Methanotorris formicicus Mc-S-70: one gene and its partners. Each later gene encodes a partner of the first gene's protein in a complex. Links are inferred from orthologs where the notes say so. Each region holds a gene or a part of one and is shown on either strand. Other genes may lie near its edges.

Evidence for each region.
Region 2: METFODRAFT_RS03020 (region 1) and rpl7ae share a complex: the UniProt entries of both Methanocaldococcus jannaschii proteins name them as parts of the 50S ribosomal subunit. The link is inferred for Methanotorris formicicus Mc-S-70 from one-to-one orthologs.
Region 3: METFODRAFT_RS03020 (region 1) and METFODRAFT_RS04560 share a complex: the UniProt entries of both Methanocaldococcus jannaschii proteins name them as parts of the 50S ribosomal subunit. The link is inferred for Methanotorris formicicus Mc-S-70 from one-to-one orthologs.

The regions. Positions count from the first base shown.
Region 1 is NZ_AGJL01000012.1:296-4,336, forward strand. Bases 1,179-4,041 are described here. They hold METFODRAFT_RS03020 (50S ribosomal protein L22), read left to right. Parts: upstream 1,179-2,310; coding sequence 2,311-2,772; downstream 2,773-4,041. Other genes in these bases: mfnE ([5-(aminomethyl)furan-3-yl]methyl phosphate kinase), read left to right, coding at 1,179-1,556; METFODRAFT_RS03010 (zinc finger domain-containing protein), read left to right, coding at 1,586-1,750; METFODRAFT_RS03015 (elongation factor 1-beta), read left to right, coding at 1,783-2,052; METFODRAFT_RS03025 (30S ribosomal protein S3), read left to right, coding at 2,783-3,409; rpmC (50S ribosomal protein L29), read left to right, coding at 3,472-3,681. Outside these bases: METFODRAFT_RS02995 (4Fe-4S dicluster domain-containing protein), read left to right, coding at 1-236; METFODRAFT_RS03000 (radical SAM protein), read left to right, coding at 233-910; more of mfnE, read left to right, coding at 930-1,178. UniProt on the Methanocaldococcus jannaschii protein: This protein binds specifically to 23S rRNA. It makes multiple contacts with different domains of the 23S rRNA in the assembled 50S subunit and ribosome.
Region 2 is NZ_AGJL01000020.1:1,166-8,526, forward strand. Bases 4,657-7,361 are described here. They hold rpl7ae (50S ribosomal protein L7Ae), read left to right. Parts: upstream 4,657-5,684; coding sequence 5,685-6,038; downstream 6,039-7,361. Other genes in these bases: cobK (precorrin-6A reductase), read right to left, coding at 4,657-5,355; METFODRAFT_RS04555 (30S ribosomal protein S28e), read left to right, coding at 6,115-6,342; METFODRAFT_RS04560 (50S ribosomal protein L24e), read left to right, coding at 6,372-6,581; dapB (4-hydroxy-tetrahydrodipicolinate reductase), read right to left, coding at 6,640-7,361. In the rest of the region: METFODRAFT_RS04535 (molybdopterin molybdotransferase MoeA), read left to right, coding at 2,224-3,351; METFODRAFT_RS04540 (cation diffusion facilitator family transporter), read right to left, coding at 3,358-4,551; more of cobK, read right to left, coding at 4,612-4,656. UniProt on the Methanocaldococcus jannaschii protein: Multifunctional RNA-binding protein that recognizes the K-turn motif in ribosomal RNA, the RNA component of RNase P, box H/ACA, box C/D and box C'/D' sRNAs.
Region 3 is NZ_AGJL01000020.1:6,279-10,394, forward strand. The notes cover bases 1-2,863. They hold METFODRAFT_RS04560 (50S ribosomal protein L24e), read left to right. Parts: upstream 1-1,258; coding sequence 1,259-1,468; downstream 1,469-2,863. Other genes in these bases: cobK (precorrin-6A reductase), read right to left, coding at 1-242; rpl7ae (50S ribosomal protein L7Ae), read left to right, coding at 572-925; METFODRAFT_RS04555 (30S ribosomal protein S28e), read left to right, coding at 1,002-1,229; dapB (4-hydroxy-tetrahydrodipicolinate reductase), read right to left, coding at 1,527-2,351; METFODRAFT_RS11470 (hypothetical protein), read left to right, coding at 2,639-2,863. In the rest of the region: more of METFODRAFT_RS11470, read left to right, coding at 2,864-2,908; METFODRAFT_RS04575 (hypothetical protein), read left to right, coding at 2,952-3,155; METFODRAFT_RS10045 (hypothetical protein), read left to right, coding at 3,202-3,405; METFODRAFT_RS10050 (Trm112 family protein), read left to right, coding at 3,531-3,683; thpR (RNA 2',3'-cyclic phosphodiesterase), read left to right, coding at 3,696-4,116. UniProt on the Methanocaldococcus jannaschii protein: Binds to the 23S rRNA.

The DNA of each region.
Region 1 (4,041 bases):
GAAAGAAAAGGAAAGAAATTCCATGGTTTCCAAAGGTAGATTATGAAAAATGCAAAAATTGTAAGAAATGTGTTGAATTTTGCCCTAAAGGTGTCTATGATATAGAAAATGGTAGAGTTACTGTTAAATACCCCTACAACTGCATAATCAACTGCAACGCCTGTTCTTATATGTGCTGTGAGAACAATGCCATAATCTTTCCAGAAAATAAAATAGAAAAAAGTGGTAATTTATGAAAATTGGTTATTTGAGTTTAAGTGATAAAATAACGGTTATGTGCTATGGTTGCAATTTTAAATGCAAAAACTGCTTTGTGAAGATGAAGAGCTTTAAAGAAATCCCTCCAGATGAACTATGTAATACAATTGATGATTTATGTCACAAAAACAATATAAATACTATTTTAATCGCCGGTGGTGAGCCAACGCTTCAAAGGGATTTGCCCGAATTTACAAAATATCTAAAAAATAAAGGTAAAAAAGTAATTTTAACCACAAATGGATATTATTTAAAGGATATTGTTGATGATTTATTTGTTGATGAAATACACGTTGATTTAAAGGCATTTGATGATGAAAAGCACAAATATCTAACTGGAAAATCAAATAAAAATGTTTTAAAATGCATAGAATACTTAGCAGATAAAAATTTCAACTTTGAAGTAGATACTGTCCTAATCCCCAATATTGTTGATGTTGATGAGATTGAAAAGATTGCAGAATTTTTAAGTAGATGGGATGTTAAGTATAGGATTATTGGATACACTCCATTTAACAATAATCTAAATGCACGAAAACCAACAAAGGAAGAACTTTTAAAGGCAAAAGAAATTGCAAAAAAATATTTAAGTGATGTATCAACATCCTTAGATTTTAGGAGGCATAAGGCATCTAAAAAAATAATACTATAAAAGTTAAAAAAGTGAAACCATGCTAATAAAAATAGGGGGTAGTTTAACATATCATGCAGAAAAATTATTAAATGAATTAAAAAAAATAGAGAAGCCAATAATTATTATTCCTGGAGGAGGAGAGTTTGCCAATGTTGTTAGGAAACTCTACGAAAAGACAAATTTAAATGACAGAGGGGCGCATAAACTTGCAACTCTCTGTGTTGATTTGATGGGGATGTATTTTTCAGAGATTTCTTGCATAGAAACAACAGATAATCTTTTTGATGCAAAGAGGATATTGGAAAAAAATGGTAAAGTTATCTTTTTACCTTCAAAATTAGTCCTTTCGACTGATGAATTACCCCACTCTTGGGATGTAACATCTGATACAATAGCATTGTATGTGGCAAAGTTCTTAAACTTGAAGGAAATAATAGTTGCGACTGATGTTGATGGGGTATATGATAAATATCCTGGAGGGAAATTATTAAATACTATAAGTGCAAAAGACATTAGAGGTTTCACGTCTGTTGATAAACACTTACCCCAACTACTTATAAAATATAAAATGAACTGTTATGTAGTGAATGGGAAACATCCTGAGAGAATAATTAATTTATTAAACGGAAAAATGAGTATATGCACAAAAATAACATGGTTTTAACAATATCATAAAATAAAAATGGTGGTAGGATGAAATACAGGTGTATATCATGCAATGCTGAAATTGCTCCAAGAGAGTATGCGACAAGGTTCCCATGCCCAAACTGTGGTAAAGTAGAGATAGTTAGATGTGAGAAATGCAGAAAATTAAGTAACCCATACAAGTGCCCAGAGTGTGGGTACGAAGGGCCATAAAGTTATAATATAATAAATAACAGGGTGAAATAATGGCGAAAGTTCTTGCTAAGATAAAAGTTATGCCAACAAGTCCAGAAGTAAACAAAGAGGAATTAAAAGAGAAAGTTAAAGAAACAGTAGAAAAAACAGATGCAATTTTTAGAGGAATCTCAGACGAACCATTGGCATTTGGTTTGTATGCAGTTTATGTTGTTGTAGAGATGGAAGAAAAAGAAGGAGGAACAGAAGAAATCGAAAAAGCATTGAGTGACTTGGGGGATGTAGAGAGTGTAGAAGTTGTCGAAGTATCACTTGCTTAAATTTAATATCAATTTAGTTTTATATGACATTCTTTTCTTTAAATTTATTTTAAATATGTTTAATTGACAATGGTAATATTCACTTAAAAATTAAATTTTTTATATCTATAACAAACACTATTTGGTGCATAATAAAATATATAAATAAGTTCAATTAAATAAAGAGAGTTATTAGGGTTTTGGTAAAAGAATTTTTATATATGGGTGTAAAACACGTTTACGGCATTATCATTTAGATTGAATTCTGAGGTGAATGGAATGGCAAAACTAAACTACAAAATAGATGTAGATCCTAACAAAACTGCAAGAGCAATGGGTAAGGCATTGAAAATCTCAAGAAAACATGCAATAGAAATCTGCAGGGAGTTAAATGGTATGAAGTTGGATGATGCTATCGAATATTTGAAAGATGTTATTGCATTAAAGAGGCATATTCCATTTAAGAGACACTGCAAGGATGTCCCACACAGAAAGGGTAAATTTGGATGGCATGCTGGTAGATACCCAGTAAAGGCATCAAGAGAAATCTTGAAAGTATTGGAAAATGCTAAGAAAAATGCAGAATACAAAGGTTTAAATGCTGAAAAATTGAGAATCAAGCACATCTCATCAAACAAAGGTCCAACAATCAAGAGATACATGCCAAGGGCATTTGGTAGAGCATCACCTAAGTTCCAAGAAACTGTCCATATACAAGTTATATTAGAAGAATACCACTAGGAGGGTTAGCATGATTGAGAGGATATTCGTAGATGACAATATCAAAGAGATGTTAATTGATGAGTACTTTAAAAAGGCATTAGCAAAGGCAGGATACAGCCACATGGAGATTAGAAAAACACCTATTGGAACAAAAATAACAATATATGCAGAGAAACCTGGTTTTGTCATTGGTAGAAGAGGAAAAAGAGTAAAAGAATTAACAGAAACTCTTGAAAACACATACAAAGTAGATAAACCACAAATTGAAGTTAAATCCATTGACGATCCAAACTTAGACCCAGAGGTAGTTGCACAGAAAATTGCATCCTCATTAGAAAGAGGAATGCACTTCAGAAGAGTCGCTCACGCAGCAGTTAGAAGAGTTATGAATGCAGGGGCAAAAGGTGTTGTTGTAATCATTTCTGGAAAATTAACTGGAGAGAGAGCAAGAACAGAAAAATTCATGGCTGGATACATGAAACACTGTGGAGATCCATCAGAAACACTTGTCAGAAAAGCATTTAAACTTGCTAAATTGAAGTTGGGAGTTATTGGTGTAACTGTAAAGATTATGCCACCAGATATTGTATTACCAGATGAAGTCATCATTAAAGATGAGGAAATTAAAGAAGTTTCTGAAGAGGTTATGGAATAAACCCCTCAAATATCTTTATAAATTTGTTTTTAGGACTTAACTTATTAATTGGGGTGAAAAACATGGCGATTTTAAGGGCAAATGAAATTAGAGAAATGAGTATAGAAGAGATGAGAGAAAAACTTGTGGAGTTAAAGAAGGAATTGTTAAAAGAAAATGTACACAAAGCAGTTGGTGGAGCACCTTCAAACCCTGGGAGAGTTAAAGAATTAAAAAGAACTATAGCAAGAATATTGACCATAATGAATGAAAAAAAGAAACAAATGCTCTAAATAAAATGACAGATATATTAAAATCCCAAACATAAATTATAAATACTAAGACCTCATGTTATTAAAATATTAGAAAGGCAGATAAAAAGTGAAATAATAAGAGGTGCAGTGATGCCCGAGATTTGTCCAGTATGTGGATTACCAAAAGATTTGTGTGTATGTGAAGAAATAGCAAAAGAAGAACAAAAAATAAAAGTATATGTTACAAAAAGAAGATTTGGAAAATTGATGACTATTATAGAGGGGTTTGACACCGACTTAATAGATATTAAAGAATTATCTAAAAAATTGAAAGATATCTGTGCCTGTGGAGGAACTGTAAAAGATAATGCTATCGAATTACAAGGAGACCATAGGAAG
Region 2 (7,361 bases), on another replicon or contig:
ATAAAAGGCAATGTTGGGCAGTTTTGCGGTATTAGGCAAAATGGTGGGTTCATATACATTGGGGGAAACGCAGAAAGGGCTGTTGGGGTAGAGATGTCAAAAGGAGATATTGTTGTTTGTGGAAGAATAAGGTTCTTTGCCCCAGGATTTGAGTTTGCTAATGAAGAGGTTGATATAAACATCAATGGAATGCAAATTAACGGAGAATTCCTTAAATTTGTTGGAGATTATGCAATAAAAAGAAATCCAAAAGGAAAACTCTACGCTTTAAAAGAAAAAAACCTTGGATTGATAGAGCCTGAGTTGTATGAATGCTATGAAGGTTACAGATATGATGGAGGAATTAAAGCCCTCCTTAACACAGGAAGCACCGTTGTGCAAGGGGAAATTATCAAAGGAGGAAAGAAGTTTACTGAAAAATATGTTAAAGAGTGTGCTGTCTGCTATATCCACCCAAAAGACTATGTCCACCTTGGAGAGCCAGAGTATGTGAATGTAATTAGCGAAGATAAGAAATCATGCATAACACTAAAAGCCATTCCTGATGATTCTCTCCAAGAGGGAACCGTCTTTATTCCAAGGTCTATTTGGGCTAATATTGTTATTGGCTCATACACAGAATCAATGGGTTCTCCACTCTATAAGGGGTGTTATGTATATGTTGAGCCAGTTAAAGAAAAAGCTGAGATACTAACCGCTGAAGAGATTATGAAAAAGATATATGGGTGAGAGTTATGGCTATGAAAGTTTTTAGGGGCATAACTTGTCCTGTCTGTGGGATGGCGTGTGATGATATAGAAGTTTGGTATGATGAAGAAAAGCAAGAGATAATTGCAAGGAATGTGTGTAGGGAAGGAGCACCAAAGTTTCAAGAAGTTGTAAGTCCACACAGAATAAGAGAACCAATGATAAAGAAAAATGGGGAGTTTATTAAAGTTAGTTGGGAAGAAGCAATAAATAAAGCAGCAGAGATCTTAGGCAATGCAAAAAGACCACTCTTATTTATGGGTGCTGAGACATCAGCAGAGGCACATATCGTTGGATTGCACATGGCTGAATATCTTGGAGGAGTTGCTGATTCAAACTCAACAATATGACACGGGCCAACATTAATGGGGATTCAAGAGGCTGGACTTCCTGGCTGCACCGCTGGAGAGGTTAAGAATAGGGCTGATTTAATAATCTTCTGGGGATGTAACCCAATGCACTCCCACCCAAGACACATGAGCAGATATTCAGTCTTTGCAAGAGGTTATTGGACTGAGAGAGGAAGAAAGGACAGAAAAATAGTTGTTGTTGACCCAAGAAAAACAGATACTGCAAAGTTGGCAGATTTACATGTTCAATTAAAACCAAACACTGATTATGAGTTATTCTCTGCTTTACTAACAATATTGAGGGGTAAAAAGCCCCACCACAGCGTTGAGAAGATAACTGGAGTGCCAATTGAAGTTATGGAAGAGATGGTTGAGTGGATGAAAAATGCAAAGTTTGTAAAGATTTATGGAGGCTTAGGGTTACCAGCATCAAGAGGAGGGTATAGGAATATAGAAATTATATTGACATTAGTTAGAGAGTTAAACAAATACACAAAGTGTGCTATAGGAGCTTTGAGAGGGCACTGCAACGTCAATGGATTTAACCAAGTTGCTTCATACATGTATGGCTATCCTTACGGTATAGATTTCGCGAGAGGTTATCCAAGATACAACCCTGGAGAGTTTACGTTTGCTGATGTGTTAAGAGAGAGGGAGATTGATGCTATCTTAGTAGTTGCAGCAGATATAGTAGCCCACACACCAAGAGATTGTGCAAAGTATTTAAATGAGATTCCAATGGTTTGCATCGACATTGCTCCCGGTCCAACACCTTACGCTTCAGATGTTATCTTACCAGGAGTTATTGATGGAATGGAGTGTGGATCTACTTTCTATAGATTTGATGGTTTCCCAATATATGCAAAGCCATTCACAACATCACCATTCCCATTCACAAAGAGCAATGAAGACACCTTAAGGCAGATATTTGAAAAAGTTAAGGAGATTAAAGAAGGAAAGAAAAACTAAAATTTGAGCCAGGAAGTCCAGCCTCAAGAAACGTCTTTAGGATACGCCGAACCCTTCAAGGGAGGCGTATCCACTTTATTATTTTTTTATAAGGTTTAGTAACTAATTTTAATTAATATTTTGAACAAAAATAACTATTTATAATTACGGTGATGTTATGATTTCACTCAAAGAAGCAGAAAAAATTTTAGGCAAATTTCATTTTAATAAAACCGGATATATTAAAATAGAGGAATCTTATGGCAGAGTTTTAGCAGAGGATATAAGAAGCAATATAGACATCCCAAGGTTTGATAGGAGTGATATTGATGGTTATGCAGTTACTGAACTTTTAGATGAGTATATTTTAATTGATGAAGTTTTTGCTGGAGATAATAAAAATTTGGAAATAAAAGGAAACGAATGTGTTTCAGTTGCTACGGGTGGGAAGGTTCCAAAGAACACAAAATATATAATTCCCATTGAAAATACAGTAAGAGTTGGAAATAAAATAGTTGTTGTAAGTTTTGATAGAATTGAAGGAATTTCAAAAAAAGGATGTGATGTTAAAAAAGGAGATATTGTTTTAAAAAAAGGAACTTTGATAAATGAAAGGAATATTGGGGTTTTAGCAGGATTGGGAATTGATGAAGTAAAGGTTTATAAAACTCCAAAAGTTGGGATTATTTCAACTGGAAATGAGTTATTTAAGATGACTAAGGATGTAAACTCAAAAACAATTGCAGAGGTTGTAAAAAAAGCAAAGTGTGAGCCGATATTTTTAGGGCTCGTTAGGGATGAATTTGACATTATAAGGGAGAAAATAATTAAAGCATCAAAAAAATGTGATATTATTGTAACCTCTGGTGGAGTCTCTGTTGGAGAAAGGGATTTTCTTCCAAAAGTTGTGGATGATTTGGGAAAGATATTATTCCATAAGATTAAGATGCGTCCAGGGATGCCAATGCTATTTGGGAAAATAAATAAAAAACCCATTTTCTGTATGCCTGGTAATGTGGTGTCTTGCTTAATTTGTAGTTATGTGTTTTTACTTCCTTTTTTGATGAGAATGACGCATAGAACCTACAAAAGAAGAATTATTAAGGCAAAGTTGTCTGAAAAAATAACATCCGAACCAGATTTCTTATACCTAAGGCCTGTAAAATTAAAAAATGGCATCGCCTATCCAATATTTAAGGGCTCAAACATAATCACCTCAATATTAGATGCAGATGGACTTGCTATAATAAAAGAACATGAACTAAAAAAGAATGAGGGAGATACTGTGCAGGTTTGGATTTTTTGAATAAATTTAATCATCTATGTTATTTTTTGAACATTCCAAGAATTCGTTAATCGCTTCCTCTACAGTATTTTCTTCTGTTTTCACCACTCTTGCATATTTATTTCTCAATGCATTGTAGGAGCCCATGCCAATATCTTTCACAATAACAACATCAACATCATTGTCTATTAAAAAGTTGGCTGTTTCAATACCCTTCTTCTTTTCCAAATTCTTAGCAGGATTTTCTTTTATAAATGAGTTTGTTATTTTTCCATCAGATACATCAACGAACATAAAATAAGGGGAAAAGGCAAATTTCTTATTTATTTTTGATTTGAATCGATCTTTATCTGCACTTTCTATTGGAACAGCAATTCTAATTTTTTTCATTTTAATTGGATCGATATGAATGGTTATTGAATCAATATTCTTAATGTTTTCCCTTATCTTATCTACAACGTCATCAGAAATTCTATGTGCCTCTTTAAATGATAGATTCTCATCAACCTCAATGTGCATCTCACAAAACATAAATGGCCCTGCTTTTCTTGCCTTTAGGTTATGGACTCCTTCAACACCCTTAACATCCAATACTGTTTTCCTTATTTCCTCTACAACCTCCTCATCACAAAAATCCATCAACATTAAAATATCCGTCTTCATTAAATTTATTCCCAATAGAATTACAGCAATACTTATAATTGCCCCCACAATTGGTTCTATTATTGTAAATCCAAAATAAGAACTAATTATTGCAATTAATGCTGCTATTGATGTGTAAAAATCAACCAATGAATGTTGTCCCTCTCCCATAAGTGCTTGGGAATGTATTTCCCTGCCCACTTTTTCCTTATATTTGTATAAGTAATAGACAACTGCCAAAGATATTAATAATGCCAATACTGCTGCAAAAGGATGAGATATTGTTGTTGGATTAGTTATTCTCTCAATAGATTCCCTAAGTGTTTCAATTCCAGTAACGAATATCAAAAAGGAAACAGCCAATGATGCTAATGTCTCTGCCCTATAGTATCCATAAGGAAACCTCTCATTTGGATCTTTTTGAGCAAATTTCAACCCTATATAAACCGCAATCGGACCTAAAACGTCTGAAAATGAGTGCAGAGCATCAGCCATAAGTGCAATACTTCCAGATATGTATCCAACCACCCCCTTTAATAATGCAATGGCAAAGGTTAGTATGGCACTTACTACTGCCACTCGTTCCCCTTTTTTAAGGTCTATGACTTTGTTCATATTCCAAAACCTCTTGTAAAGATTTTATAAATACCTTATCAATGAATCGGTATCATTAAAAACTATTGGATAATCAATCTTAGGCCTTTCAACAACTACTGCCATAGCATCTGCCTCCAAAGTTCCTAAAATCTTCTCCTTAAATCCTCCACTATCCCCGCTTTCTTTGGTTATAATAACATCGCAATTGTAATCTAATATAAGATATTTATTCAATTCCTTTGAAAAAACACCCTGCATGGCAACGATATTTTGAGGAGGTAGAAGTTCTAATGCCTTATTTATGGAAGTGGGAAGGATTCTTGCTACTACCCTATCTCTTCCCACAATATCAACAACAATCTTTAAATTCTTAATTCCTGCCATGTGGAATATCTTTTTATCACTTATCCCCAATGCCTTCTTAGACGCCTCCTCAAAGTCCTTTACATAAATTATGTTTGGATGTTTAAATTTTTCTAAAGGTCTCTCATATCTTATATATTTAATATTTAGTTCTTTTGCCACTTCTATGGCATTTTTACTTGCCATTACTGCAAAAGGATGTGTAGCATCAATCAATAAATCAACAGAATAATCTAAAATAACATTTTTCAATGCATCTTTATCGAGGGGCTTTGATATAACAACATCAGCATATTTCTTTGCAATATCTCCACCAAAATCTGTTGTTGTTGTAGTAATTAAAAACAAATCATCAAGTTCCTTTAATTTTTTTGCTATCCTATTTGCATCACTTGTACCGCCCATTATTAGTATCCTCTTCATAATCCCACTTTTAAATATTTTTAGAATATCTTTCTTTTAATTCTGCAAACGACTATACAATAACCATAACAAATATATACTACTTTTGAGTATATAAGGTTATTGCCACTCTTTTATAACCATGATGATACGAGTGGGCATATATGGTCGTGTGCGTTAAAGGTACTTGCAAAAAAATTTAATAACTATTGGAGTATTTCAAATTTAAAAGATGCATAAACCCCATAATAACTTCTAAGCATGTAAAACACGTTTAAAAATTCCGCACACGACTATAATCCGGATGACAATAACACTTTTAAATGTAAAAAATGAAGGAGGTTATATGCATGGCTATCCATGTAAAATTTAAAGTTCCAGAAGAAATCCAAGAACTCACATACAAAGCAGTTTCAAATGCAGAGAAAATTAAAAAAGGAGCAAACGAAGTTACAAAAGCAGTTGAAAAAGGAATTGCTAAACTTGTTGTAATTGCAGAAGATGTTCAACCAGAAGAAATTGTTGCTCATCTTCCACCATTGTGTGAAGAAAAAGGAATTCCATACACATACGTAGCATCAAAACAAGAATTAGGAAAAGCAGCAGGTTTAGAAGTTTCAGCATCATCAGTTGCTATTGTAAACGAAGGAAATGCAAATGAATTAAAAGATTTGGTTGAAAAAGTCGATGCATTGAAACAATAAATAAAAATATTATTATTTTATAATTTTGGATTTTGATCGACATTTATTAAATAATTTTTATTTAAGGTGATTAAGGATGTCAGATGACATGGTGTATAAAGATGCTGTTGCAGCAGAGGTTATCCAAATAATTGGGAGAACAGGAGTCACTGGTGAAATTACACAGGTAAGGTGCAAAATTTTAGGTGGAAAGGACGCAGGGAGAGTTTTAACAAGAAACATTAAAGGTCCGGTTAGAATTGGAGATATCGTAATGTTGAGAGAGACAGAAAGAGAAGCAAAACCATTAGGTAAGAGAAGATAAATTTAAAACCCCAAATTGGAGGTTATAGTATGGCAGAATGGAAAGTTTGTAGTTTTTGTGAAAGAGAAATCGAACCAGGTACAGGCAAGATAATGGTAAAAAAAGACGGTTCAGTCTTGTATTTCTGCTCATCAAAGTGTGAAAAGAACTACAAGATGGGAAGAGTCCCAAGAAAAGTTAAGTGGACATTAACATACCATAAAATCAAAGAAAGTAGAAAACAAAGCAAAAGTCAATAATGGCTTTTCTATTTTTAATTTGCTTTTTTGTTCTTTTTAAAATTTAAAAATAATAAAATTAAAATTTAATCTCATTCAAACCCAACACATCAAAGGTATTGTATATACCCACTTTTTTATCAACGATAAATCTTATCGCTAAGATAACTCCATTTACAAATGCCTGCCTACTACTTGCTTTGTGGATTAGTTCTACCCTCTCCCCATCTCCTGCAAATATAACAGTATGGTCTCCTACAACATCTCCTCCCCTTAAAGCGTGGATTCCAATTTCTTCCTTTTTTCTCTCCCCAACCATACCATACCTTCCAAATACATATTCGCTCTTAATCTCTCTATTTTCTTTTATTATCTCTGCCACCCTCAGTGCAGTTCCACTTGGCGCATCCTTCTTAAACCTATGGTGCATCTCAACAATCTCAATATCGTAGTGCCCTAACTTCTTAGCCAAAAACTCCAATGTCTTGAAGAAGATATTCACCCCAATTGCAAAGTTTTGGGAAATTACAGCAGAGACGTTATTTTCTTTTATTGCATCTTCTATCTCTTTTTTCTGCTCCTCAGTAAACCCTGTTGTTCCAATGACTAATTTAACTTTATTTTTTGTTGCTATTTTCACCGTCTCAACGCATGCATGTGCTATTGTAAAATCAACTAAGACATCTGGTTTTGTTTCCTTCAAAACCTTGTCTAACTCATCAAAGGTTGAGAGAGGAACCCCTATTTTTCCAATACCTATAAGTTCCCCAACATCTTCTCCCTTCTTTGGGTGGTTTGGAA
Region 3 (4,116 bases), on another replicon or contig:
GCCATTACTGCAAAAGGATGTGTAGCATCAATCAATAAATCAACAGAATAATCTAAAATAACATTTTTCAATGCATCTTTATCGAGGGGCTTTGATATAACAACATCAGCATATTTCTTTGCAATATCTCCACCAAAATCTGTTGTTGTTGTAGTAATTAAAAACAAATCATCAAGTTCCTTTAATTTTTTTGCTATCCTATTTGCATCACTTGTACCGCCCATTATTAGTATCCTCTTCATAATCCCACTTTTAAATATTTTTAGAATATCTTTCTTTTAATTCTGCAAACGACTATACAATAACCATAACAAATATATACTACTTTTGAGTATATAAGGTTATTGCCACTCTTTTATAACCATGATGATACGAGTGGGCATATATGGTCGTGTGCGTTAAAGGTACTTGCAAAAAAATTTAATAACTATTGGAGTATTTCAAATTTAAAAGATGCATAAACCCCATAATAACTTCTAAGCATGTAAAACACGTTTAAAAATTCCGCACACGACTATAATCCGGATGACAATAACACTTTTAAATGTAAAAAATGAAGGAGGTTATATGCATGGCTATCCATGTAAAATTTAAAGTTCCAGAAGAAATCCAAGAACTCACATACAAAGCAGTTTCAAATGCAGAGAAAATTAAAAAAGGAGCAAACGAAGTTACAAAAGCAGTTGAAAAAGGAATTGCTAAACTTGTTGTAATTGCAGAAGATGTTCAACCAGAAGAAATTGTTGCTCATCTTCCACCATTGTGTGAAGAAAAAGGAATTCCATACACATACGTAGCATCAAAACAAGAATTAGGAAAAGCAGCAGGTTTAGAAGTTTCAGCATCATCAGTTGCTATTGTAAACGAAGGAAATGCAAATGAATTAAAAGATTTGGTTGAAAAAGTCGATGCATTGAAACAATAAATAAAAATATTATTATTTTATAATTTTGGATTTTGATCGACATTTATTAAATAATTTTTATTTAAGGTGATTAAGGATGTCAGATGACATGGTGTATAAAGATGCTGTTGCAGCAGAGGTTATCCAAATAATTGGGAGAACAGGAGTCACTGGTGAAATTACACAGGTAAGGTGCAAAATTTTAGGTGGAAAGGACGCAGGGAGAGTTTTAACAAGAAACATTAAAGGTCCGGTTAGAATTGGAGATATCGTAATGTTGAGAGAGACAGAAAGAGAAGCAAAACCATTAGGTAAGAGAAGATAAATTTAAAACCCCAAATTGGAGGTTATAGTATGGCAGAATGGAAAGTTTGTAGTTTTTGTGAAAGAGAAATCGAACCAGGTACAGGCAAGATAATGGTAAAAAAAGACGGTTCAGTCTTGTATTTCTGCTCATCAAAGTGTGAAAAGAACTACAAGATGGGAAGAGTCCCAAGAAAAGTTAAGTGGACATTAACATACCATAAAATCAAAGAAAGTAGAAAACAAAGCAAAAGTCAATAATGGCTTTTCTATTTTTAATTTGCTTTTTTGTTCTTTTTAAAATTTAAAAATAATAAAATTAAAATTTAATCTCATTCAAACCCAACACATCAAAGGTATTGTATATACCCACTTTTTTATCAACGATAAATCTTATCGCTAAGATAACTCCATTTACAAATGCCTGCCTACTACTTGCTTTGTGGATTAGTTCTACCCTCTCCCCATCTCCTGCAAATATAACAGTATGGTCTCCTACAACATCTCCTCCCCTTAAAGCGTGGATTCCAATTTCTTCCTTTTTTCTCTCCCCAACCATACCATACCTTCCAAATACATATTCGCTCTTAATCTCTCTATTTTCTTTTATTATCTCTGCCACCCTCAGTGCAGTTCCACTTGGCGCATCCTTCTTAAACCTATGGTGCATCTCAACAATCTCAATATCGTAGTGCCCTAACTTCTTAGCCAAAAACTCCAATGTCTTGAAGAAGATATTCACCCCAATTGCAAAGTTTTGGGAAATTACAGCAGAGACGTTATTTTCTTTTATTGCATCTTCTATCTCTTTTTTCTGCTCCTCAGTAAACCCTGTTGTTCCAATGACTAATTTAACTTTATTTTTTGTTGCTATTTTCACCGTCTCAACGCATGCATGTGCTATTGTAAAATCAACTAAGACATCTGGTTTTGTTTCCTTCAAAACCTTGTCTAACTCATCAAAGGTTGAGAGAGGAACCCCTATTTTTCCAATACCTATAAGTTCCCCAACATCTTCTCCCTTCTTTGGGTGGTTTGGAACTTCTATTGCCGCAACAACTTCCATATCCTCTTGCTCGCAAATGGTTTTTATAATGTTGCTTCCCATTCTTCCCAATGCTCCAGTTACTGCAACCTTTATCATAAAATCACACCCTTTTTTCTAAGTAGTATATAACATATCTCCTATTTAAATTTTAGATACGGTAGTTCCCATCAAATAGATAAATATATAACTATATGATTATAGATTACTACAAAAAAATAGTTGGAGGTAATAACATCGTAGATAAATCTAAAATTCCGAGAATTAAGCGTTTAATAAATCTTATGCGAGCTAAGTTTTACCTAATAGTCGTCAAATACAAATCGCCATACACACGCAGAGAGAAAATATCTCTCTTAGACTTAATAATCTTTTCGGTTCTTTGTATGATATACTTTTCGGGAGTTTATAAGAGGGGTTATGAAATACTAATCGAATATTTAGGACTATTTACAAAAATTAGATATAACAAGATTGTTGAACGAATAAATAGATATGAACAACTTTTATTCGAGATTCAAAAGACTTTCCTAAACAAAAATTGTTTATTATTCATAGATACAATCCCAATTGAAACGAAAAAATCCGTAAGAAGGGAAGACATGAAAAAATTGGATACTCGGAACTTATTAAAAAAACGGCAGTGTTGGATATAACCCATCGAAAAGACTGTGGTATTATGGATACAAAGCAACTTATATTACCGATGGGTTGTATCTAATGTTGATATCCATAAATCCTGCAAATCAGCATGATTTGGACATTCTAAAAGAAAATTTTAGAGGGTTTGTTCGGGAATTTATGAACTGCAGTATAATCGGAGACAAAGGATATATAGATAAGGGCTTCGAAAACTTATTAAGGCAGGGGAAAGTTTATTTCGAAGCGATAAAAAGAAATTAGGCAAACTCTTCGAGTTTGCTACTCGCTTGCTACCGCAAGCGAAAACATGATTAAATCGTTTATAGAGAGAACAAAGTATAAAATATTGAATAAGTTGAGAAAAAGCATTGAGACCAACTTCTCAAAGTTAGTTGCGATGTTTTCTAAGCATATTCACGCTGTAAGCAAGAAAGGGCTGAGTGTTAAGCTCTTACTCTTCACAATCGCTTATAATCTTAAAGTGTTAGATGAAGTTAATTCAATTAAATAAATATTTAAATTTGTGATGGGAATTACGGTTAAATATATAATTTTCCATAAATGTTTATGTCGTTTATGAGTTTTAGCATAACAAATTTTTGAAAAGGAATTGTAATTATGAGTATTGGTGAGTTTATGGATTGGATAGGAAAGTATTTAAGTATTCTTCAATGCCCTTATTGTGGGGGAGATTTGGAATACATAAAAGAAAAAAACCAACTAATATGCAAATCCTGCAAAAGGATATTTGATATTGTTGATGGAATCCTGATACTGTTAAAAAATTAATAGGATGATAAAATGAGGTGCTTCATAGCCATTGATTTACCAGGAGAGATAAAAGACAGGATAGAGGAAGTGAAGAAGTATTTTAAGATTAAAGGTATAAAGTTGGTGGAAAAGGAAAACTTGCACATAACCATCAAATTCCTTGGGGAGATTGATGGGGAAACAGTAGAAAGAATTAAAAATTTGGATTTATCAATAAGTCCAATTAAAGTAAAGATTAAGAATATTGGTGTCTTTCCGAACGAAAATTACATAAGAGTTATTTGGTTAGGATCTACAAATTTGGTTGATTTATTTAAAGAAGTTGATGAAAAACTTTCAGAGATTGGATTTAAAAAAGAAAAAGAATATATTCCCCATGTAACTATTGGAAGGGTGAAGTTTATTGAAAATAAAAAAACATTAAAGGATAAAATTGAAAAACATAAAAAAA